Regions from separate parts of the Microbulbifer weihaiensis genome, predicted to be linked through region 2. Evidence: predicted binding sites of a transcription regulator. Region 2 holds the regulator's gene; each other region holds the start of a gene.
The links. The regulator sigma-54, encoded in region 2, starts transcription at its own class of promoters, with help from an activator protein. The targets are predictions, from matches to a motif close to TGGCACANNNNTTGCNNT.

Region 1 (4,074 bases), on a different contig from region 2:
GCGCTTCGGGTTAGTCAAATGCCCCACGAAGTTACACGGCTTGTGCCGCGCATCCAGCTGCTCCCGCAGCAAGTTTTCCCAGGCCGTGCGGCAGGCACCAGTGGAACCCGGCATGCAGCAGATCAGGGTGTTATTGGCTAACCCGGCCAGTGCACGGGACTGGATGGTGGAGGATCCGATCTCCTCATAGGAGATTGCGCGAAAAACCTCACCAAATCCCTCCACCTGCTTGTCGAACAGGGGAGCCAGTGCTTCTGGCGTGGAATCCCGCCCGCTGAATCCGGTACCGCCGGTGGACAGGATCACATGAATCTCAGGATCCGCAATCCACGCGGAAACCTGCGCCCGCAAAATATAGATATCATCCGGAACAATCGCCTTATCACTGAGACAGTGCCCGGCCTGTTGCAATACCTCGGCAAGGTATTGGCCGGAGGTGTCATTGGCTTCGGTACGGGTATCAGAAACCGTCAGCACCGCAATATTTAGCGGTTTGAAAGCCCCGCCACCGTGGCCGGACGTGGAGGTTGTTGTTTGGTTTGTCATCTTGCTCTCTTGGTCTTCACAAAATCCCGCTTCGCTCCCCCGCCAGGCTGTGACTGGCTCGGATCACTTTCAGCGCTCAATCAAGTTCATGATCTGAACAAATTCTTCCGGACGGTTGGCATTCATATGCCAGTCGCCACTGGGCGCGGGCAACTGCATACAGCCCAGGTAGCCAAACAGTGCGCGCATCGAGGGAATACTGTCCCCCCGGGCCGCCGCCTCAAGGTACTCGATACACCGCAGATTCATCGGCAGCCAACAAGGCAGGAAGTAATTTTCGAAAAACACCGCCTGCTCAACACAGCGGCCAGCCACACACAGCGTGCGCAAATGTGCCGCCCGCAGTAAGGGCATGTCCACGGGAACCACTAACAGCGCCTCACAGTCAGTGGCGTTCTCCTGCAAATGCAGTGCGACCGAATAGAGGCCACCAAGCGGCCCCGCAGCCTCAAAGCGATCCGGCACGCCTCCGGGACGCGTGCCGCTTACCACGGTTGGCAGCAGCTCGACCGCAGCCGGGGCGGCCAGCTCTCCCAGCAGGGTTTTGGCCTGCTCCAGCATCGTGCGTCCGTTGGGTAATTTTAGCAGGGCCTTATCGCGCCCCATGCGGCTGGATAATCCTCCGGCCAGGACTACCGGGCAGACATTGATCGTATTTGAACCGACTTCTGGTAACGTCATCCTTGCGACCCACGCATTATTGGTTCATCGACACCAGTGAGCGACACTGATGGTGCAAACGCCTGGTGCCAAGGCCGTGAATACATCACCCCCCAAGCATTGCCAGGTTGCGGGTTTGTCCCACCTGTCCCTGATGAAGCTGGTGGCTGGCAGCCTTGCCGGACATCAGCTGCTGAATATGCTGTGCCAACGCCTCGCTGTCACCTTCACGGATTACATCCAGCATCTCGATTCCCTGGTCGGCGAACAGGCATAAATGCAGCCGTCCCTGCGCCGAGACCCGCAGCCGGTTGCATGTCTGGCAGAAATCCGTTGCGTAGGGCGTAATCAAACCTATCCGCCCGCGATAGTCCGGGTGGCAATACTCTCGGGCCGGGCCATCGTCCAGCGCCCTGGGCACCATGCGCCAGCCGGTCTCGAGCAGATGGGATTCGATTTCGTTCCCGCGCAGATGATTGCTAACGAAATAATCGCGATTCTCACCGGTCTGCATCAGCTCGATAAACCTCAGGGTAACCGGCGTATCCGCCAACCACCCCATAAACCGCCCGAGGCGCTCGCGGCTGCCCTCGTGATGCAATACCGCGTTGACCTTGGTGGTGATTCCCAACGCCAGCGCCCGCTCGATACCGTTCAGTATCGCCGGTAGACAGTCATGTCCGGTCATGCTGGCGAACTCGGCAGCGTCCAGGCTGTCGATACTCACATTTAATTGCGCGAGGCCGGCCCTGTGCCAGTCATCGATCACTTTCGGGAGCTTGTAGCCATTGGTGGTTATCGCGACTTTTTGGATACCTGCCGTTGCTGCCACCTGCTCAATGACCCAGGGCAACTCCCGGAATAAAGAGGGCTCGCCCCCGGTAAGGCGAACCTTGCGAGTACCAAGGCGGGCAAAAGCGCGCACGACGGTAAGCATATCGCCCGCCGTCAGTGTTGGATTGAAGTCCGTCTGCCGATACCCCTGCGGCAGGCAGTAACTGCAGCGGAAGTTGCATTGGTCGGTCACGGATAGGCGCAGGTAATAAAACCTGCGGCCGTGGTTGTCTGTCAGCATTGAACGCCTTTCCAAGTCGGGAGGCCGGAAGATTTCTCCGCCGGCCCTGGTGGACAGTTTGACTTGCCCACGGCCCACAGCACCTATAGTCGCGGTGCCCGGAAGCTCCGGTACACAGCTCCCACTTAGCGCGGAAGGCTCGGTGTTTTTGCCAGATTGTTCGAGTTACTTACTTATCAAGATAGCTAATCACGTTTCCCCGTGAGAGATACGGTCAGGATCCGCTGGCGGAAAAATCATTGATATCAGCGGATCGCGTCGCACGCATTACAACAACTACCATGCCACAGAGCTGGATACTAACGCGATCCTGACTCTGGCGCCGATGTAAATAGTCAATTTATCGCGCTTATGCGGTGAAATCAGTTGCAATGATCGAGCCGGATGCCCGCGCAGGTGCTGTTTTAATGCGGATATGGTTACCGGAAAGCCGTGGAACCCACCTGCGAAAATACCGCACTTCCCCCCACCTCGCGACATTCGCCATATATCGGCTAGATTGAGTCAAGGAATGTGCCGTACGGACGATGAATACATCGCAATCCAATGGCATGACGCATGCTTTCAGGGAGAAATTCATGCCTTGCGGAAATTTTCACACTTGGCGCCTTTTTCTTTTCAGTGCCAAAGCCGCGGCTATTGCAGCCAATGCGCTCTCTCCTGCGGCATTGGCCGACGAGAATATCGCAAAAACCGCTGGAGACATGATTGGTGACAGCACCGTCGACCTGAATTTCCGTCCCCGCTATGAGCATGTTCGCGAAGTCAGTTTCCCCCACCACGCAACCGCCGGCACCCTGCGCAGCCAGCTCACCTGGACCAGCGCCAGGTTCCAGGGATTACAGGTACTGCTGGAGGGCGACAATGTCACCTATATCAGTAGTGAGAAATTCAACAATACGGAAAACGGCAGGACGGATTTTCCGGTCATTGCCGATCCCGATTACAGCGAAATGAATCGCGCCCAGATCAGCTATGCGGCGGATAGTGGCCTGTTTACGGCTGGCCGGCAACGCATCAACCTGGATGACCAACGTTTCTTTGGCGGTGTTGGCTGGCGGCAAAACGAACAGACGTACGACGCATTTCGCGCCCAGTGGAGTTTTAACGATCGGTTGTCCACAGACTATTTCTACGTCTGGAACGTCAACCGGATTTTTGGTCCGGATGGCGACGACAGCGACATCACCGGACCGGTCAATGCCCTGACGGTCGATTACAAGGTCAGGCCCGGTCACACATTGAGCGGATTTTTCTACGGCCTCAACTTCCATGACCAGGAGCGGCTGGCTAGCTCAACCCTCGGCTTCAAGTGGGCCGTGGACTGCGCCAGTTTTCGCTGGCACCTGCGTGCGGCGGTGCAAAAAGATACCGGTGAAAACCCGCTCGACTACCAGGCCGAATACTACAACGCCGAAATCTCTACCAAGCCCCTGCAAACGTACAAGTTTACCGCGCTGGCCGGAACCGAATGGCTCACCGGGGACGACGAGTGGTCCTACCAGACCCCGCTGGCCACCCTGCACAAGTTCCAGGGCTATGACGACAAATTTCTCACCACGCCAGTTGATGGCATCCGCGATTTCTACGCGGGTGGCACAGTAACGGTGTACGACATCAAGTTCGCTGCCACGCTGCATAAGTTCTATAGCGACCGCAATAGCCGGGATTACGGCAACGAGCTGGATCTGGTTGCCACCTACGCGATTAGCAAAAACATCGGAGTACTGGCCAAATACGCTACATATGATGCCGACGATTTCAGCACGGATACGGATAAGTTCTGGCTGCAA
Region 2 (4,074 bases):
CCGGGAGCTTTCAGGGCTCAGCCGGCTGAGTAGTCGTCATTATGCCGCGGCAGCGCTGTTAATGGCCAGTGCGTATAGATCATCACTGGACGTGGCTGCGCGCAACTTGTCCCGCACCCGGCTGTCACTGAACAGGGTAGCGATTTCTGCCAGCGTATCGAGATGTTCCTGATCCGAGTCCTCAGGCACCAGGAGGGCAAACAGCAGGTCGACTGGCTGGCGATCGATGGCGTCGAAGTCCACCGCGGGTGATGTCGTGCAGAGAACGCCGATCGGGCGTTCGCAGCCCGGCAGGCGGCAATGGGGAATGGCAACGCCTTCGCCAATGCCGGTGGAGCCCAGGCGCTCGCGGGCAACCAGCTGGTTGAATACGGTATCGGAGTCGAGCTCGGGGTATTGTTCCGCGATTGCCTGGGCAATGTTCAGTAACAGTTTTTTCTTGCTGCTCCCCGCCAGGTGGCAAAGACTCAGGCGGGGAGAAAGTAAGGCTTCCAATGTCATAGCGTGCTGGAGTTCTAGCGGTGACTGCGTAACTTCTCTTTATGTTTGAGGAGCTGTCGGTCCAGTTTGTCGGTCAATGAGTCTATCGCAGCATACATGTCTTCGGACTCCGAATCGGCAAATACATCCCGTCCGTTCACGTGTACACGCGCTTCGGCCTTCTGGATGAGTTTGTCGACGGACAGTATCACCTGCGTATTGGTAATCAGATCATGGTGGCGGGAGAGTTTTTCCAGTTTATTCAGACAGTAGTCGCGAATGGCCGGAGTAACGTCTACATGATGGCCACTGATGTTGATCGGCATGGATTTCTCCTCATCGGTTTCAACACAATGGGCCGCCCCCTTTTCAGGGCGGCAACCCTACTAGGAAGTGCGTCAGAATGGAAGGATACACTCAAAGTATGGGCGTTGGTTGTCCAGAAAGTGTTCAAAACTGGCTTGGAATCGCTTGAATAGTGACTATAGCCTTTAAACCAGTCTCTTTCTTTCACTGGAGGAGGGAATTCCCATGGATTCCCGGTATTTGGCAACCGTGCGGCGGGCGACCTGAATTCCCTGCTTGTCGAGCTCCTGGGTGATTTTGTTGTCGGACAGGGGCTTGCGGGGCACTTCTGCATCGATCAGCTTGCGGATCAGTGCCCGAATCGCGGTGGAAGAGGCGTCTTCGCCGGAGTCCGTGCTCACATGGCTGGAGAAAAAGTACTTCAGCTCGAACACGCCACGAGGGGTAAGCATGTATTTTTGCGTGGTCACCCGGGAGATGGTCGATTCGTGCATACCGATGGTTTCGGCAATATGAGCCAGCACCATGGGTTTCATGGCTTCCGGGCCCTGCTCGAAGAAGCCCTGCTGTTTTTCCACGATACAGCTGGCCACCTTGAGCAGCGTCTCGTGGCGGCTCTGCAGGCTTTTCAGGAACCAGCGGGCTTCCTGCAGGTTATCCCGCAGGTAGTTGTTTTGGCTGGAATTGTCCGCCCGCTTGATCAGCGCGGCGTAGCTGTCGTTGATCCGCAGCTTTGGTGTGGTTTCGGGATTGAGCTCCACTACCCAGCGCTGTTCCCTGCGACTGACAATTACGTCGGGAATGACATATTGGGGCTCGTCTCCACCAAATGCCTCTCCGGGATAGGGGGTAAGCGTCTGGATCAGGCGCATAACCTCACCCAGCTGCGCTTCACTCAGGCGGGTGCGACGGCTCAGCTGGCGAAAGTCGCGCTTGCCCAGCAAATCCAGGTACTGGCCGACCACGGTCAGGGCCTGAGCAAGCCAGGGAGTCTGTTCCGGTAGTTGCCGCAGTTGCAGCAGCAGGCTTTCCCGCAGGTCGCGGGCGCCGCAACCAACCGGCTCAAATTGCTGGATGGTCTTGAGAACCGCGAGCACCTCATCTTCATCCACGGAGAGTCCTTCAGCGAGATCTTCAAGGCTGCTGTCGAGGAACCCGTTGGGCGCGATGGCGTCGATCAGTGTTTCGCCGATGCGCTTGTCTTCATCAGACAGCGGAGTCAGGTTCAGCTGCCACTGCAGGTGATCTTGCAGGCTTTCGGAGGCGGCGTTGCGCTGTTCGAATGCAAAGTCTTCGGATTCGCCACCGGAATAGCTGGAATTGGTGTAAATGTCGTCCCAGCGGGTGTCGACCGGGAGATCCTCGGGAATACTGTTGCTCCAATCGTCCTCGGCCTGTTCGCTGGACGTGCTCTCGCTGTTGGTGTCAGGCTGTTCACGATTGGATGGAGTGTTCTGATCCTGGTGGGTTTCACCACTGTGATCATCAAAGTCAGTTTCCAGTAACGGATTGCTGTCCAGTGCCGACTGTATTTCCTGTTGCAGGTCCAGCGTCGACAGTTGCAGCAGGCGTATGGCCTGTTGCAGCTGAGGCGTCATGGTTAGCTGCGTGCCGAGCTTTAACTGGAGTGACTGCTTCATCGGATAGGTGTTCGCAGAAAGTTCTGGCGCGATCAATTCGCCGAAAGCCTCGCTCTGGGAGCGGTGGCGTAAAACTCAAGTTCCGCAGACTACCCCGGCAAAACGGCGAACACAAGCAATAAGTGTGCCGAAAAAAGCGGCGTATTCAGTGATTTTCACAAGTTTTGTGATGCTGGTCTGTGAAAGCTGCTTCTTGGGGGGATGGGCAGCCCTCAATAGCCCTAAATTGTGAACTCGTGTCCCAAATAGACGTCGCGCACTTGGTTGTTGGCAAGGATCTCATCCGGTGCCCCGGAGGCGATGATGTGCCCCTCGCTGACGATGTAGGAGATTTCACAGATATCGAGGGTTTCGCGAACGTTGTGATCGGTGATAAGAACGCCGATACCCCGGTCTCGCAGGTGGCGAATGATCTGCTTGATATCGTTGACGGATATCGGGTCGACGCCGGCAAAAGGCTCGTCGAGCAGGACAAACGCCGGGTTCGTCGCCAGGGCCCGCGCTATCTCCACCCGGCGCCGCTCTCCGCCGGAGAGGGCCATGCCGAGACTGTCCCGGATGTGCTGGATGTTGAACTCGTTCAGCAGGGCTTCCAGTTGCTCATGGCGCTGTGCCCGATTCAGGTCTTTGCGGGTTTCGAGGATGGCGAGGATGTTGTCCTTTACCGTCAGGCGCCGGAAAACCGACGCTTCCTGCGGCAGGTAGCCGATCCCCTTGCGCGCACGGCCGTGCATCGACAGGCCGGTGATATCTTCGTCATCGATGAGCACCTGGCCCGCATCGGCCTGCACCAGGCCGGCAATCATGTAAAAGCAGGTGGTTTTGCCTGCGCCATTCGGTCCCAGCAGGCCGACGACCTGGCCGCTGCTGACACTGACAGATACGTCCTGGACGACTTTGCGCTTCTTGTATTGCTTGGCGAGGTGTAACGCTTTGAGCGTCGGCATAGTCACTTCCGAAATTCAGTCGGCTGGGGAAAGCCTGGATTATTCTTGCGCTGCTGGTGGCGGGGCTATTGCCCATTGTCCGCGTTGTCCGCGGGCTTGCTTTCCGGCTTCCAGATCATTTCCACACGCTCTTTGTCGGAGCGGCCCTGGGCCTTCATTTGCTCGCTTTTCAGGTCGTAGTCAATGCGCTCGGCAGACAATGTATTGCCGTCGCGGTCAATATCCGCGGCTCCGGTCAGTTGCAGGGCATCATTGCCGACCAGGAACTCAATGCGCTTGGCGCGCGCCTTTACCGGGTTGGTATTGGCTTCCACCTGCTGCTGGAAGTGTGCCGGGCTTCCGGTTGCCACCACTTTTTCAATCTCACCCTGGGCGTTGCCAAAGACCTCTACCCGGTTTGCGCGAATTTGCAGGGAACCCTGGGAGATGACCACATTGCCGCTGTAGACGGTGATGTTTTTACTGCGATTGGCTTCCAGCTTGTCTGCAGAAACCTTGATGGGCTGCTCGCGGTCGTTTGGCAGTGCCAGTGCCTGAGTGCTGAGCAGCAGACCGGCGATCAGAGCTGTAAAGGCGGTTCTTATCAAATCAGCGGGGTTCATAACTGCTTTCCACATCAGACAGTATCTCTACTTTGTCCTGTTTGAGATCGGCGCGCATGCCCTTGCCGGTGGTTCGGTTGGCGCCGTCGGTAATGGTAA
Region 3 (4,074 bases), on a different contig from region 2:
CTTCTGGCGCCAGCTACGCCGAAGGCAACATGGGTCACCGCCCGGGCGTGAAAGGCGGCTACTTCCCGGTTCCGCCGGTCGACTCCCTGCACGACATTCGTGCGGCCATGTGTTCCGCGATGGAATCCATGGGTCTGGAGATTGAAGTGCACCACCACGAAGTGGGTACTGCTGGCCAGTGTGAAATCGGCGTTGGCGCCAACACCCTGACCAAGAAAGCGGACGAAGTTCAGATCCTGAAGTACGCGGTGCACAACGTAGCGCACGCTTACGGCAAGACTGCGACCTTCATGCCGAAGCCGCTGGTAGGCGACAACGGTTCTGGTATGCACGTGCACCAGTCCTTCAGCAAGGACGGTGTTAACCAGTTCGCTGGTGACGCTTACGCTGGCCTGTCTGAAACTGCCCTGTACTACATCGGCGGTATCATCAAGCACGCGCGTGCCCTGAACGCCATCTGTAACCCGGGCACCAACTCCTACAAGCGTCTGGTACCTGGCTTCGAAGCCCCGGTAATCCTGGCCTACTCCGCGCGCAACCGCTCTGCGTCTATCCGCATTCCGTTCGTGCCGAGCCCGAAAGGCAAGCGTATCGAGACCCGCTTCCCGGATCCGATCGCCAACCCTTACCTGGCCTTCGCTGCCCTGCTGATGGCAGGCCTCGACGGCGTGAAGAACAAAATTCACCCTGGCGACCCGGCGGACAAAGATCTGTACGATCTGGAGCCGGAAGAGCTGGCCGAGTACCCGACCGTTGCTTCCAGCCTGGAACAGGCTCTGGACGCACTGGATCAGGATCGTGCCTTCCTGACCGAAGGTGGTGTATTCACTGATGACGCCATCGACGCCTTCATCGCCCTGAAGCGTGAAGAAGTACAGCGTGTGAACATGACCACTCACCCGGTCGAGTTCGAAATGTACTACTCCTGCTGATCACTTTTCAGCAGTTATGGCCCTCGCCTTGCGCAGGGGCCCGCAAAAACCCGCGCCATCAGGTGCGGGTTTTTTTTATGTGGGTACACTAGCCTTTAACTGAATAGTCAGGGAAAAGAAGCACCATGAAGAACAATGTGAAGCGCCTTCTGGGCTCTGTTCTGGCGGTGGTTGTGGCCGTGCCTGTGATGGCTGCGGCGGACACGGCGAAGGGGCAGGATGTCAAACCGGTGACCTCAGCGGGAAGCACGGTGTACAAGGTGGTAGGCCCCGACGGAAAAGTCACCTTCAGCGATACGCCGCCGCCGGGTCAAAAGGCGGAGAAGGTCAGGATTGGGCCTACCAACGTGCAGCCGATTACGCTGCCGCGCCCTTTGCCCACAAGGAAACTGTCGCCCAAGTCCGACGAAGATGCCGGATATGATGACCTGGGGCCGGTTAATTTCGCCATTGTCAGCCCCGCCAATGATGCCACCATCCCGCCAGGGCAGCGGTATATCCTGTTGCAGGTGGCGATGGATCCTGTGCCCAGGGGCGGTTACGAGTTCTTTGCGGTGATCGACGGCCAGCGCTGGTCCGGCACCTCCAGCGGCACCAGTCTCGACATCTCCGCGCTGGAGCGGGGTACCCACACCATCCAGGCAGTATTGCTCGGGGTCAATGGTGAGCCGCTGGCGGAATCCCAGCCGATCCAGGTGCATGTGAAAAGACCGGGCGGGCAAGTGCCGGACTTCCCGGCCAAGCAGGCACCCAAGGCGCCCCAGATGCCTCAGGCTCCGGGCGTGGTTCCGCCAGGGCGACCCCAGCCACGCCGTTAATCCGCTTCCAGTTTGATCCCCAGTTTGGTGCGTGCCCACGCTGTCGGTTGCGCACCAAATATCCCCCGCGACTTCCCGCTCTGTACATCGACTGTCGGCAGTTGCAAATTGCAGCTGGTTAAATAATGCCCTATGCACCATAATGGTGCGCTAGTTTGACCGCTTCGCTGGGCATGCCCCGCAAGTGCCACCGCCCTTCGCTTTCTGCGCCATTTTGGTTTGCTTCTTGCACTGCCATTAGGCAACAGAACCGTACAGAGAACCGGAATACCGCATGCTCAATGATCGTCAGTTACGGCTACTGCTGGATAACCTCACTTCGGCCGTGCTGGTACTCGATGAAAACCTTTCGATTTGCTACCTGAACTCCGCAGCCGAGGATCTGGTGGCCGCCTCCAGTGCACGCGCCGTGGGCCAGCCACTGGCAGACGTGGTGCGCGAGTCCCTGTCTGCCGACCAGGCGTTGCGCAGTGCACTGGCCACCGGGCAGAAATACACCATGCGGCGGGCGCTGTGGATCCTGCACAACCTCGAAGAGTGCACGGTGGACTATTCGGTGACCCCACTCTCCGAGCTGGGCCTGCTGTTGCTCGAGGTGCAGTCCATGGATCGCCTGCTGCGGATTGCCCGCGAAGACGCCCTGCTCTCCGCCCAGGAAACCACCCGCAATCTGGTGCGGGGGATGGCCCACGAAGTCAAGAATCCGCTCGGCGGAATACGCGGAGCGGCACAGTTGCTGCAAAGGGAATTGAAAGATCTCGAGATGGGTGTCTATCCCGACGAGGGCCTGGCGGAATATACCCAGATCATCATTGAGGAAGCGGATCGCCTGCGTAACCTCGTGGATCGCATGCTGGGACCGCGCAAGCCTCTCGCATTGCGGCCGGTAAATGTACACGCGATTACCGAGCGCGTGGCGCAGCTGATCGAAGCCGAGTGCGATGGCGCTCTGCAGATCCAGCGCGATTACGACCCGTCGATCCCGGATATTCCCGCGGACAGCGAGCAGCTGATACAGGCGGTACTGAACATCGCTCGCAATGCCATGCAGGCCATCGATGAGAGTATCGGCCTCGCAGAGGGAAGCATTTCAGTGCGCACCCGGGTACAGCGCCAGTTCACCATCGGCCGGCGTCAGTGCCCGCTGGTATGCCGTATCGATATTGTCGACAACGGCCCGGGGATACCGGAAGACATTCGCGAGCGGATCTTCTACCCGATGATCTCCGGGCGCGCAGAGGGATCGGGGCTGGGGCTGTCGATCTCCCAGCACATCATCAATCAGCACCGGGGGCTGATCAAATGTGAAAGCCGGCCCGGTCAGACGGAGTTCCAGATTTATTTGCCGCTGTTGACGGACTAGCAGCCCATAAAAGACTTATTAAAAGAACGCAGACCGGAAAACTATTATGAACAATCGCGTTTGGATTATTGATGACGACCGCTCTATCCGTTGGGTACTGGAACGCGCACTCAGCCGCGCGGGCATAGATACCACCTGCTACGAAAACGGTGACCGAGCCCTCGATGACTTCTACAGCGAACAGCCGGATGTAGTCATCAGCGATATCCGCATGCCGGGATCCGACGGCTTTAAGTTATTGCAGCGCTTCCAGGCGGAGCGCCCCGCGCTGCCCATCATTATCATGACCGCGCACTCGGATCTCGATAGTGCGGTGGCCGCCTATCAGGGCGGTGCCTTCGAATACCTGCCGAAACCTTTCGATGTCGATGAAGCCGTGGCGGTAACGCGACGCGCGCTGGCACATGCCAATGAGCAGCAAATCGAAGAGCCGGTAACGATTGATAACGGCACCAGCTCGAAAGAAATCATTGGTGAAGCGCCGGCAATGCAGGAGGTGTTTCGCGCGATTGGCCGCCTGTCCCATTCCAATATCACGGTGTTGATCAATGGCGAATCGGGCACCGGTAAGGAGCTGGTGGCGCAGGCGCTGCACAATCACAGCCCGCGCAAGAGCCAGCCTTTTATCGCGCTGAACATGGCGGCCATCCCGAAAGACCTGATGGAGTCGGAGCTGTTTGGCCATGAGAAAGGTGCGTTTACCGGCGCCAGCGCCCAGCGCGCCGGACGCTTTGAGCAGGCCAATGGCGGCACCCTGTTTCTCGACGAAATTGGCGATATGCCGGCAGAGACGCAAACCCGTCTGCTGCGTGTGCTGGCTGACGGGGAATTTTACCGGGTGGGCGGGCACACGCCGGTTAAAGTGGACGTCCGCATCATCGCCGCCACGCACCAGAACCTGGAAAAGCTGGTGCAGGAACACAAGTTCCGGGAAGACCTTTTCCACCGCCTCAATGTCATC

Region 1: a site for sigma-54 is predicted at 2,829-2,846, ahead of ACNKU7_RS03545 (alginate export family protein). Genes of this name have one in related genera too.
Region 3: a site for sigma-54 is predicted at 1,966-1,983, ahead of glnL (nitrogen regulation protein NR(II)). Genes of this name have one in related genera too.

Annotation. Positions count from the first base shown of each region.
Region 1 is NZ_JBLWFL010000001.1:841,844-845,917, reverse strand. It holds gene moaB (molybdenum cofactor biosynthesis protein B) at 1-546, opposite strand, end outside; gene mobA (molybdenum cofactor guanylyltransferase) at 616-1,227, opposite strand; gene moaA (GTP 3',8-cyclase MoaA) at 1,313-2,281, opposite strand; molybdenum cofactor riboswitch at 2,270-2,438, opposite strand; gene ACNKU7_RS03545 (alginate export family protein) at 2,860-4,074, shown strand, end outside.
Region 2 is NZ_JBLWFL010000005.1:294,233-298,306, reverse strand. It holds gene ptsN (PTS IIA-like nitrogen regulatory protein PtsN) at 40-501, opposite strand; gene hpf (ribosome hibernation-promoting factor, HPF/YfiA family) at 516-806, opposite strand; gene ACNKU7_RS07590 (RNA polymerase factor sigma-54) at 972-2,426, opposite strand; gene lptB (LPS export ABC transporter ATP-binding protein) at 2,648-3,373, opposite strand; gene lptA (lipopolysaccharide transport periplasmic protein LptA) at 3,439-3,975, opposite strand; gene lptC (LPS export ABC transporter periplasmic protein LptC) at 3,962-4,074, opposite strand, start outside.
Region 3 is NZ_JBLWFL010000001.1:86,484-90,557, forward strand. It holds gene glnA (glutamate--ammonia ligase) at 1-932, shown strand, start outside; gene ACNKU7_RS00370 (DUF4124 domain-containing protein) at 1,058-1,750, shown strand; gene glnL (nitrogen regulation protein NR(II)) at 2,025-3,113, shown strand; gene glnG (nitrogen regulation protein NR(I)) at 3,160-4,074, shown strand, end outside.